DNA from 4 places in the Virgibacillus sp. M23 genome. Region 1 is predicted to be linked to each of the others. Evidence: riboswitches for the same ligand, from Rfam matches in the RefSeq annotation. Region 1 holds a riboswitch; each other region holds the start of a gene.

Evidence for each region. A riboswitch is a leader RNA that binds a small molecule or an ion and turns the genes downstream of it on or off. The one in region 1 is predicted to bind S-adenosylmethionine.
Region 2: linked by a shared signal. The riboswitch ahead of metK (methionine adenosyltransferase) and the one ahead of RVS70_RS01075 (YezD family protein) in region 1 are both predicted to bind S-adenosylmethionine.
Region 3: linked by a shared signal. The riboswitch ahead of RVS70_RS16785 (O-acetylhomoserine aminocarboxypropyltransferase/cysteine synthase family protein) and the one ahead of RVS70_RS01075 (YezD family protein) in region 1 are both predicted to bind S-adenosylmethionine.
Region 4: linked by a shared signal. The riboswitch ahead of RVS70_RS13690 (5-methyltetrahydropteroyltriglutamate--homocysteine S-methyltransferase) and the one ahead of RVS70_RS01075 (YezD family protein) in region 1 are both predicted to bind S-adenosylmethionine.

What each region holds. Positions count from the first base shown of each region.
Region 1 covers NZ_JAWDHA010000002.1:29,793-33,003, reverse strand. The annotation lists gene RVS70_RS01080 (glycoside hydrolase family 13 protein) at 1-1,384, shown strand, start outside; SAM riboswitch class I at 1,458-1,574, shown strand; gene RVS70_RS01075 (YezD family protein) at 1,669-1,830, shown strand; gene RVS70_RS01070 (bifunctional homocysteine S-methyltransferase/methylenetetrahydrofolate reductase) at 2,057-3,211, shown strand, end outside.
Region 2 covers NZ_JAWDHA010000006.1:111,810-115,020, reverse strand. The annotation lists gene RVS70_RS04035 (gamma carbonic anhydrase family protein) at 1-496, shown strand, start outside; gene metK (methionine adenosyltransferase) at 767-1,963, opposite strand; SAM riboswitch class I at 2,261-2,371, opposite strand; gene pckA (phosphoenolpyruvate carboxykinase (ATP)) at 2,640-3,211, shown strand, end outside.
Region 3 covers NZ_JAWDHA010000053.1:14,391-17,601, forward strand. The annotation lists gene megL (methionine gamma-lyase) at 1-671, opposite strand, end outside; gene rarD (EamA family transporter RarD) at 837-1,739, shown strand; SAM riboswitch class I at 1,875-1,995, shown strand; gene RVS70_RS16785 (O-acetylhomoserine aminocarboxypropyltransferase/cysteine synthase family protein) at 2,150-3,211, shown strand, end outside.
Region 4 covers NZ_JAWDHA010000035.1:15,793-19,003, reverse strand. The annotation lists gene RVS70_RS13695 (Na+/H+ antiporter NhaC family protein) at 1-394, opposite strand, end outside; SAM riboswitch class I at 685-789, shown strand; gene RVS70_RS13690 (5-methyltetrahydropteroyltriglutamate--homocysteine S-methyltransferase) at 1,159-2,271, shown strand; gene RVS70_RS13685 (XRE family transcriptional regulator) at 2,610-3,176, shown strand.

The sequences.
Region 1 (3,211 bases):
GGTTAAGAAAACAATATGGTACCAGATATTCCCTGAACGTTTTGCAAATGATAATGAGAAATTAAATCCTAAGGGAAGTTTACCTTGGAATTCAACCTGCCCTAGCCCCACTAATTTTTTTGGAGGAGATTTCCAAGGAATAATTAACCACCTTGACTATTTAGAAGCATTAGGAATTAATGGAATATACTTGACACCGATTTTTAAAGCGCACTCAAATCATAAGTACGATACGATAGATTACATGGAAATTGATCCACAATTTGGAGACAAGAAGCTGTTTCGTGAATTGGTTAAAAAATGTCATCAGCGTGGAATAAAAATAATGCTCGATGCTGTCTTTAATCATAGTGGATTTTACTTTCCTCCGTTCCAGGATGTACTAGAAAAACAGGAGCAATCAAGTTATACGGATTGGTTTCATATAAAAGATTTTCCTATCCGTACGGAACCAGTACCAAATTACGATACGTTTGCTTTTGTATCGACAATGCCCAAATTAAATACAGAAAACGCTGCAGTACGAAATTATTTATTACAAGTGGCTCGTTATTGGATTAAGGAATTCGACATTGATGGCTGGCGCTTAGACGTTGCTAATGAAATTGACCATTCTTTCTGGAGAGACTTCCGTCGTACAGTTAAAGAGGCCAAACCAGATGCCTATATTTTAGGTGAGATTTGGCATGATTCAATGCCTTGGCTACATGGAGACCAATTTGATGCAGTTATGAATTATCCATTTACAAACAGTGTCATTGATTTTTTTGGCAAAAATGAAATAAAAGCATCTGACTTTACAGCGTCAATTTCAACATTACTGCATATGTACCCACGAAATATTAATGAAGTAGCCTTTAATCTCTTGGATAGTCATGACACGCCTCGCGTGTTAACATTAGCAAATGGTAATGTAGAAAAAGTAAAATTAATGTATTTATTTCAACTATCATTTGCGGGAACACCCTGCATTTATTACGGTGATGAAATTGGCATGCAAGGTGGTGAAGATCCTGGATGTCGCTCATGTATGGAATGGAACACCAACAGGCAAAATCTTGAACTATTTCAATTCATTCAAACACTCATCACATTGCGAAAAACAGATCCCCTTTTTGGCAATTATGGTAATTTCAGATTTATTTATGATGATAATGAAGCAAATCTTATTTGCTATGAAAAAAGGAATATAAATAGGCGCCTAGTTTTTATTTTACACGCAGGAAAAATGAAAACAAAGCTTAGCATCCATTCTATCATGGACGAGACTAAATCTATTAGTGAATGGTTCCTATCAAAACAAGGAATGATCAGGAAAGCATTGGATTCTAAAACCGATCCATTAATAATACAGCCACTTAGCTATCGTATTTTTGAAATGTAATAATTTTTTAAAATTTTCTCTTGACAGTCTATTTACTTTCTAAGATAATGAGTACAATCAAAACTTCATAATTTACCTATCGAGAGTCAGGGGAGGAAACTGGTCCATTGATCCTGCGGCAACCATACTCATTCAAAAAGAGTAATACGGTGCTAAATCCAGCAAACGAAAGTTGTTTGAAAGATGGGAACTGTAATGTATAAGCCAATCAAACCTCTTTCAATCTGAAAAGAGGTTTTTATTTTTTTCTCTAACTATTTTGGTGATTTAAAAGGAGGGATCAGATGGCACAGATCGATGATACGAAAATAAACGATATTATTTCAGCAATTCAAAGGGTCGAGTTTGGATCATTAGTAATTACGGTTCATGAAGGAGAGGTTACACAAATTGACACAACGGAGAAAAAACGCTATCCATTAAAACCAAAAGTAAAGAGAAAGTGATAGGAAAATAATTCTTTCACTTCTTTCATTATTACTCCACTTTGTTCGTATGTTGCGCTTATTGGAACACCAATGGCCATATTTGCAAAGTCGAAGTAAAGCTACTTAAATAACTTTCGCTTATGCTGATTAGACGACTAAAGGCACCCACTTGAAGAAGAATATATTCTTCGTATTAGTAGGGTGTCTTTTTTTAAATAAAAATTGGAAAGGAGTGTGATGAGAGATGGATTTATTAACTGAATTAGATAGAAGAATCCTTATTGGTGATGGTGCAATGGGGTCTTTACTTTATTCCTATGGAGTGGATCACTGCTTTGAAGAATTAAATCTTACATTAGAAGAACAAATTGCACAAATTCACCAAGCATATATTCATGCTGGTGCTGATTTAATTCAAACAAATACGTATGGTGCCAATTATATTAAGCTCGCCAGATATGGATTAGAGGATCAAGTAAAAAAAATCAATACAGCCGCTATAAAAATAGCAAAGCAAACGGCTAGTGAGGATGTATTTGTGCTTGGAACGATTGGTGGTATACATGGTACACAAACACTTCAAGCCACGAATGATGAAATTAAGAGAAGCTTTAGAGAACAGTTATATTGTTTACTATTGGAGGGGGTAGACGGTCTAATCTTAGAAACCTACTACGATCTAGAAGAGTTGACAACTGTACTTGAAATAGCTAGAGAAGAGACAGCGCTACCAATTATAGCGAATGTATCCATGCATGAGGCAGGTATACTACAAAACGGCATCCCTTTACCAGAGGCATTACAACGGTTACAAAACACAGGAGCAGATATTGTCGGAATTAATTGCCGCTTAGGTCCATTTCATATGCTTGATTCTTTAAAGGAGGTCCCTTTACTAGAAAGGTCATTTCTTGCAGCTTATCCAAATGCTAGTCTTCCTGCATATCGTGACGGAAAACTTATCTATGAAAATGAGCCAGATTATTTTAAAAGCTGTGCCAAAGATTTTCGTAATGAAGGGGTAAGGCTTCTTGGAGGATGTTGTGGAACAACTCCCGCCCATATTCAAGCAATTGCAGAGGGCGTTAAAGATTTAGAGCCGTTACAGGAAAAAGAAGTAATTCCTAAAGCAGAACCGATTGAAATTCGTAATAGTCCAATAGATAAAGAGCCCCGCTTAATAGATATGGTAAAGCAAAGACATTCTATTATCGTTGAATTCGACGCACCGAAACACTTAGATACGGAGGAGTATTTGGAAGGGATTAGAGCTTTAGATAAAGCAGGTATTGATGCAATTACACTTGCTGACAATTCATTGGCAACACCTAGAATCAGCAATATAGCAATCGCTGCAAAAATCAAACAGGAAATCGGTATCAAACCACTCGTGCATTTA
Region 2 (3,211 bases), on a different contig from region 1:
ACCACAAATTCATGAAACTGCATTTATTGCAGAGGATGCAACCATCATCGGTGACGTTACAATTGATGAATATTCTAGTATATGGTTTAAAACTGTAGTTCGTGGAGATGTTGCACCTGTGAAAATTGGTAAAAGAATTAGTATTCAAGATCTGTCCATGCTTCATCAAAGCCCTAATCTTCCCTTAATTATCGAGGATGATGTGACAGTCGGACATCAAGTGACCCTGCACTCCGCCATGATTAGAAACAAAGCTTTAATTGGTATGGGTTCCATTATTCTTGATGGTGCGGAAATAGGTGAAAATGCATTTATCGGAGCCGGAAGCCTTGTGCCACCTAGAAAAACGATTCCGCCACATACGTTAGCTCTTGGTAGACCAGCAAAAGTAATCCGAGACTTAACTCTAGAAGATTACGCGGAGATGGAACGTGTACGAAAATCATATGTAGATAAAGCAATCTACTACAAAAAATATACAAATTCCGGTAAGTAACTTCAAGAACAAAAGCGATTGGAGCTAGTCAACGGAGATAAAGGAATCACGGTGTGCTTGCAAGCCAATGATGACTTAGATTAGGGCGATTCGTGAAGTCACCTAGATTCTGTGCGCTGGAGCTGGACGCAGCTCAACACGCCTTCTTTATCCTTATGGAAAATATTGTAATTTAGACTATGAAAAAAGGCAGCCTAGAAGATTAAATCAGCTAGGTTACCTTTTTTCGTATCATAACCATTGTGAAGCTAAAGGATGATCAAGACTTTACTACTTAATAAGTGCTTTCAATTGCTCAACTTTGTCTGTCTTCTCCCATGGAAATAAAATGTCTGTTCTTCCAAAATGCCCGTAAGCAGCAGTATTTTTATAAATAGGTTTTTGCAAGTCTAACATACGAATAATACCTGCTGGTCGTAAATCAAATAATTCTCGAACAGCTTTTACTAGTTGCTCTTCATTTACAACACCTGTTCCAAAAGTGTTTATCGAAATAGAAACAGGTTCTGCTACACCAATGGCATAGGCTAGCTGTACTTCACAGCTTTTGGCAAGCCTGGCAGCCACTATGTTCTTTGCGACATAACGGGCAGCGTATGCAGCTGACCGATCAACTTTAGTAGAGTCTTTTCCACTAAACGCTCCGCCACCGTGTCTAGCATAGCCTCCATACGTATCAACAATAATCTTTCGACCTGTTAAACCTGCATCCCCCTGAGGTCCACCAATAACGAAACGGCCAGTTGGATTAATAAAATATTTAGTCGTCTCATCTAATAACTCATTTGGTACTATAGGGCGTATAACATGCTCTATCAAATCTTTTTCTATTTGCTCTGTAGCTATATCCTGATGATGCTGTGTAGAAATTACGATGGTATCAATTTTAACAGGTTGATCATTTTCATCATACTCAACGGTTACCTGTGTTTTACCGTCCGGTCGTAAGTATTCTAATGTCTTATCCTTCCGAACGTCAGCGAGACGCTTTGCCAACTTATGTGCCAATGAGATTGGAAGTGGCATCAATTCGTCTGTTTCATCACAAGCAAAACCAAACATTAAACCCTGATCACCAGCACCTATTGCAGCAATCTCTTGATCGCTCATTTTTCCTTGTCTTGCTTCCAATGCTGTGTCAACTCCACCAGCAATATCAGGTGATTGTTCATCAATGGCAGTTAATACTGCGCATGTCTCCGCGTCGAACCCAAATTTTGCGCGAGTATATCCGATTTCTTTTATAGTTTTACGAACAATAGCAGGTATATCTACATAAGTAGTAGTGGATATTTCACCCGCTACAAGAACAAGTCCAGTTGTAACAGTTGTTTCACATGCCACTCGGGCATTTGGATCTGTTTTTAATATCTCATCCAAAATAGCATCTGAAATTTGATCAGATATCTTATCTGGATGTCCTTCTGTTACTGATTCAGAAGTAAACAAACGACGATTAGCAGCCATGTTGCTAAATCCTCCTTCAAATATCGATTACGGAACTCTATTTATCAAATATGCTCATTCAGTAATAAGTACTAAGGTTAAACTGAAATAAGAAAGGCACCAGAAAGATTACCTACTACCGTATATTCTATTGTCACTCCTGGTTCACACGTACACGCAGGCGAATGACAATTTAGCTTAGAAATTGACTAATATGTTTATAATCGGGTTAAAGTTAGTCATCTACGTGTAGAATTTTTATAACTAATAAAAAAAGCCTTTCCCGCTTGTCATGAGGAAAGGATTGCTGGCCTTTCGCTCTTATTGTTCAAGGAAAAAAATCTCCTTGCATCAGGTTAGCACCTTTTCACTAAAGTGATGGTTGCTGGGCTTCATTGGGTCTGTCCCTCCACCAACTCTGAATAAGAGAGTATCCGTTCGAAACTTAGCTTATCGGAAGAAGCTTAATGTGTCAACTAGTTTAACTGTATTCTCAGAAGTTTTTTACTCATACTAAAGGAAAGAAAGATTCTGAACGACATTTTTTGCTGTAAACATTCAACATCTTATAAAAATTATTTTATATTTAGTATGGACTATTAACTTAAATGTGTTATACTAATAAACATATTCAGGATTATTTGGTCGTTCAACAAAAGAACGTGAATACAATTTCACATAAAGGCAGGTATTTAACATGAAAACGGTAGAAAAGTCTTTCGTAAAAGAATTATACACGCATAAACAGCTACAAACAAATTTATCCGTACCTCAGCTTGTTGAAAGAATTTTAGCAAGAGAAGAAGGCATGTTAACCGCAACAGGTGCAGTTCAAGCAACAACAGGATCTTATACCGGTCGCTCCCCAAAAGATAAATTTATTGTTACAGATGAAGTAAGTGAACAGCAGGTGGATTGGGGAACAGTAAATCAATCCATTGATGAATCTGTATTTGATCGATTGTATGAAAAGGTTATTTCCTATTTAAAAAATAAAGAAGAGCTATTCCAATTTAACGGATTTGCTGGTGCAGACCACGCGTATCGCTTACCAATACAAGTTATTAACGAATATGCCTGGCACAATCTATTTGCACGGCAGTTATTTATAACTCCAACTGCTGATGAGTTACTATCACATCAAGCTGAATTCACAGTAATATCAGCCCCTACTTTTAAAGCAGATCCTGAAGTAGATGGTACGAACTCAGAAGCGTTTATTCTTGTTTCTTTTAAAAAACGAATCATTCTAATAGGTGGTACCGAATA
Region 3 (3,211 bases), on a different contig from region 1:
CCTACTACCAAACCACCAATTACATCTCCGTGTCCGCCAATATATTTTGTAGCACTATGAACAACAACATCACAACCAAATTCCAGTGGTCGCTGAATATAAGGGGATGAGAAGGTATTGTCTACAACGACCGGAATATGGTAGCGCTTTGCAACCGTTGCTACCATTTGTAGATCGATCAGCTTCATGGTGGGATTAATTGGTGTTTCAATATAAATACAGGTTGTTTCTGGCCTTAGACAAGCCAAAACCTCTTCCTCACAATTCATTTCTGAGAAATCATGATTAATATGATACTTATCCTTTAACATGGATAACAATCCATACGTACAGCCATAAAGCCCGGAAGAACAAAGAATATGATCATTTGCTTTTGTTAGTGAAATTAATACCGCTGAAACGGCAGCCATTCCAGAGGAAAAAGCCAACCCTCGCTCCCCTCCTTCTAATGCCGCAATCCGCTCTTCCAAAAGCTGTACAGTAGGATTACCTAAACGCGAATATACAAAACCATCCTCTTCCCTTGCAAAACGCCGCTCTCCTTGTTCTGCTGAATCAAATGTAAAAGTAGAGGTTTGAAATAAAGGAGCTGCTAAACTTCCTAACATCTCTTCTGAATGATAACCTTCATGAACAACCTTCGTCTCCAATTGCTTTTCTTTCTTCTTCACATCCATTCCTCCTCACGTAAACTCTTGTAAACTGACCACCTATATATATCCTATTCAAATAAACGCATAAATGAATACGTTTTCTTTAGAGACGTTATCTTTGCTTTTTTTCTGGAGCAATTCTAAAATAGATTTACTTTATACCGGAAGAAGGGATGAAACCTTATGAACGCTAATCAGGATCGGAACGGTATGATCTACACATCATCAGCATACATATTATGGGGATTTCTACCAATCTATTGGAAGCTTCTTGACCATGTTTCTCCAGGGGAAACATTAGCTCACCGCATTATTTGGTCTTTCGTCTTCACATTTTTACTTGTTCTCATTATGCGTAAATGGTCGGATTTTACGAAGGAATGGAAGGAATTGCTTCATAATAAAAAGAAGCTATTTGGTATTTCTTTGGCTACGCTAGTAATTAGTCTAAATTGGTTAATATTTATTTGGGCCGTTAATAGTAATCATGTTGTTCAAGCAAGTCTGGGCTATTATATTAATCCACTTATAAGCATATTACTAGGAATTATCGTATTAAAAGAAGCCTTTACTTTCCGTCAAACTATTTCATTTATTCTAGCAGGAATCGGTGTGCTTTATTTAACGATAAGCTATGGTGTGTTTCCTTGGGTGTCATTATTACTTGCCATCAGCTTTGGACTGTATGGTTTATTGAAGAAAAAGGTCGATATCGGACCAATGATAGGGTTAACCATTGAAACCATGCTTATTCTCCCCTTCGCAATTATTTACCTAGCCATTTACCCTGATAACGCCTTTCAGCTTCATGAATTCTTTTCATCTACGAACCTATTATTAATGGGTGCAGGTGTTATGACAGCAATTCCCTTGTTACTGTTTGCAAGTGGAGCGAAACGCATTTCTTTAGCAATGGTCGGATTCTTGCAATATATTGCACCAACATTAATGTTATTACTAGGCGTATTTATATATAAAGAAGCCTTTACTTCTGCTCATTTAATTGCTTTCGCGTTCATTTGGATAGCTCTAGTAAACTTTATGCTTACGAGCTACCGAAGACCACTGAGGAAAAAGCATGTATAAAAAGATATAACATGCTCTAGGTTTTCTTACGTTTTGGCGATGGTATTATGCCTGCCTTTTGTTACGATTTAAAACTAGTGGTTGACAAAAGATTATGTACACCTATATAATATTCAATAATTTAGAAAAATACATCTCTTATCAAGAGCGGTGGAGGGAATAGGCCCTGTGAAGCCCAGCAACCAAAAAGCGATGAAATATTGCTTTTTACGGTGCTACATCCTACAGATCCATTTTATGATCTGGAAGATAAGAGGAGGAACGGTTAAATCCAAGCCCTCTTCTTAGGAAGAGGGCTTTTTCATTTTCCCCCTCTTCCTCCAGACACAAGGATTGCTATTCAGTAACTGGCCACGTCAATACTAGTCGTGGCAATACAGAACTACAAACTATCCTAGGAGGAATGAATAATGGCAAAATTTCACCAGAAACAACCAGATACAGTATTACTACACGGAGGTCAGGTGCCAGACCCAACCACGGGTTCTAGAGCTGTCCCTATTTATCAAACAACATCCTATGTTTTTCGTGACACGGAGCACGCACAGAATCTATTTGGCCTTACCGAACCGGGCAACATTTATACACGGATAGGGAACCCTACCGTAGATGCTTTCGAGCAACGAATTGCCGAATTAGAAGACGGTGTAGCAGCAGTAGCAACAGCATCTGGAATGGCAGCTATTACCTTTGCTATCCTAAATGTTGCTAGTACAGGAGATGAAATTATAGCTGACAGTAATTTATACGGTGGTACTTATAATCTATTTGCAAACACACTTCCTCGCTATGGTATAACGGTTAAATTTGTTAATGGCAAGAACAAGAATGAAGTCGAAGCTGCTATCACAGATAAAACAAAAGCAATCTTCGGTGAAATTATTACGAACCCTAGTCTGCACATCTTTGATGTCGAGACCATTGCTGCTTTAGCTCATTCTTATAATATTCCTTTAATAATTGATAATACATTCGCACCTTATATTGCTAAGCCGATAGCATGGGGAGCAGATGTTGTGGTCCACTCCGCTACAAAATGGATAGGAGGACATGGTACGACCATTGGAGGTGTTGTCGTTGATGGCGGAAGGTTTAATTGGAATAACAGCAAATTCCCTGGCTTTACAGAACCAGATGAGAGCTATAATGGCCTCCGTTTCATTGATGTTGGTCCTGCGGCTTTTGCTACTAAATTAAGGGTACAATTATTGCGTGATATTGGTGCGTGTATTAGCCCGCATAATGCTTTTTTACTATTACAGGGTTTAGAAACCTTGCATCTTCGTATTCCTCAACATAATAAAAATGCACAGATAATTGCCGAATACTTAGCTAAAAATCCTGCGATCGAATGGGTGAACTACCCAGGTTTACAAAGCCATTCATCAAACAAGCGAGCTAAAAAATATTTTAGTGAAGGTGCTGGATCTATCATCACTTTTGGAATTCGAGGGGGGAGAGAAGCTGGACGA
Region 4 (3,211 bases), on a different contig from region 1:
AGGATTTTACCACGGGTCCAATCATCATTATTCGAAACATCGGCATCATAAATGTAAAAGGTAGGGTCAACCAGATGACAACTAGAAGTCCTCGTTCGGATTGAATTTTGTCACCAACCCACTCAGAAAATCCTTTAACTCCTCCAGAAATTTGCATCATACCAATCAATCCGCCAAATAAATATAAAAAGGCGATAATATTAATATTCCCTGGATCTGCCAATGTCGTTATGAGATAGTTTACGGCTTCTTTTGTTCCGTTTAATACGCTGAATTCTAACAGAAAAGCACCTACAAGGAGTCCCAGCACTAGTCCAGGAAGAAGTCTTTTTTGCCATATAGCTAAAGCAATAACAATAGTAAAGGGAATGAGGGAGAACCAGGTGTGATCCATCGTACAGCCTCCTCTAAATGGATGGTTTGATATCTAGTATAAGGTTGAAAAAATGAATAAAAGCTATAATTACCATTTGTAAAAAGTCGATTTTTCATACGTAGCTTTTGCAGAAAGACATAATCACTACATGCTTCCTCATAATAGGTGAATCTGTTGATTATTAGATGTCAATAAAGCTATTAGAAAGGGTGAAATGGACAGCAGTTATTAAATAGTGTGAGGAATCTTTTGCTATTTTTTAATAGAATTGCTATGATAGTTTTAATTATTTAAATAATTACATAATATTCTTATCTAGAGAGGTCGAGGGACTAGCCTGAAGACACCTCAGCAACCTGTTTTATAAATAAGGTGCTACTTCTAGCAAGTTTTATAAACTTGAAAGATGAGAAGGTGACGATGTATGTATACAAAAGAACCCTTCTTAGCAGAAGGGTTCTTTTTAACGAGGCTGAGGCAAAACACACTTATTTACTCAAAATACGAATAATCATGTTATCAATAGGAGTATCATTCCAGCATCGTGAAATATACTCGCTTTCCGCGGGAACGGTCTCAGCTAACTTGGTAAGGAAAACGCTTTTTCTAGTGGATCTTCGGACTCGTGGTGTTACGGCCGGAGTCTCGCTTATTTCAGGTGCTAAATGAATGATTCTGATCAATACGAACGATAATTAATTTTCAACCAATCATTGTTCGTTTTTAATTGTTTCTTCATTCTTTTGTCTCAGCCTTTTTATAACTATAAAGGAGTGGATACATTGACAACAGCAGTAGAACGAATAGCACCTTTCAAAGGAGATCATGTAGGTAGCTTTCTAAGAACAGATCGTATCAAGCACGCGAGATCTCAATATGCTAAAGGAGAAATTAGTGAAAAACAACGAAGAGCAATTGAAGATGCAGAAATTATTAAGCTAGTAGAGAAACAAAAGGCAGCTGGGCTAATGGCTATAACCGATGGAGAACTTCGGCGTTCTTGGTGGCATTTCGACTTTTTAGAGAATTTAAATGGTGTTGAGGGATTTGAGCCAAATAATGGCTTGAAATTTGCTGGAATTGAGACAAAAAAGCATTCCATTCATGTTACTGGAAAGGTGGAGTTTAATAAAGAGCATCCATTTCTCGCAGATTTTAAGTTTCTGAATGAAGTGGTAGGGAACCGTCATGTTACCAAACAGACGATCCCAAGTCCGAACATGTTACTCGTTCGTGCTGGATTTGATACAGATATTTATCAAACAATCGAAGACCTTGTTCCAGATGTGATTATGGCTTATCAACAAGCAATTCAGGCATTTTATGATGCAGGTTGTCGTTACCTTCAGTTAGATGACACATCATGGGCATCCTTTCTATCAGAAGAAGGGATTTCCTCACTGCAAGCAAAGGGCATGAATCCAGAAAAACTAAGGGATATTTGCAAACGTGTGATTAATGAATCGATTGCTGAAAGGCCTAAAGATTTACTTATCACCATGCATATTTGTCGAGGCAATTATCGTTCCCATTATTTCAGTACAGGTTCTTATGATGCTGTTTCTGAAACCATTTTCGCTGGGTTGAATGTGGACGGGCTTTTCCTTGAATTTGATGACGAGCGATCTGGAGGTTTCGAGCCTTTATCCTATGTGAACAGAGATGATCTTTGTGTAGTCTTAGGATTAGTTACTTCTAAGTTCCCAGAGCTGGAAGATAAAGATGTTATTAAGAAACGTATTGCTGAAGCTGCTAACTACCTTCCGTATGAACAGCTCTGTCTTAGTCCGCAATGCGGTTTCGCTTCTACAGAAGAAGGTAATCTGATAACAGAAGAAGAGCAATGGAATAAGGTTAGACATGTAGTAGATATCGCTAAGGATGTGTGGAAGTAAGAAAGCATATTAGTAGCCGCTTATATTAAACCATTTTGAATGAATGAAGATAAAGTAACTCCGAATTACCTTTCGAGCATATCAGTATATTCGGAATGTAGTTGGGTGCTTTATCATTCATTTTTTTAAATGGTGATGTTACCTAACGAAAGGAAGGGTGCTTTGACCCGTTAATATTAGCAAAGTAAACAGAACTAGCTAAAAAAACAGCACACTCTGCTTGTATGTGATTAAATCTATAGGCAGTGATTATCTGTATGTTCGGATTGACGATAGTTTCGTTCTATTCTATCATTAAAGAAGTTTATAGAACGTGTGACCACTAGCGGAAGGAGAGAATTGCAATAAATCTTAATAATATAGGTAAGAAAATTAAGCAAATGCGCTTGCGTATGAAAAAAACACAACAGCAGGTAGCGGAAGCATGTGGAATCTCCAAAAGCCTTTTATCTAAAATTGAAAATGGACAGACAGCTTCAGCAATTGCCACTTTATCCAAAATTAGTGAAGAATTAGAAGTACCACTAACCTGGATTTTGGATGATCATGATGATCGAGATCTTGTTTTACTCCCTCATACAGAACGGCAATTTAAAGTAGGTGATGAGAATATGGGTTACTCCTATGAATTGCTGGCAAATCGTTCGCGGTTTACAGGAATTGAACCTACTATTGTTCATGTAACTCCTCGGGATATGAATGTCCGCGAAGAGACCTATACGCACTCCCAAGATGAGTTTATTTATATTTTAGAGGGAGCTATCCATTTACTTTATGAAGATGAGAAGCATTACATGGAAAAAGGAGATAGTGCTTTTTTTAAAGGAAATAAGTCACATTTATTTATTCCCGTTAATAATGAACCAGCGAGGGTACTAACAGTGTTTATCGATAATCATTTGTAATCAGACAAGGAGCTGTCCCAAAAGACAGCCTCCTC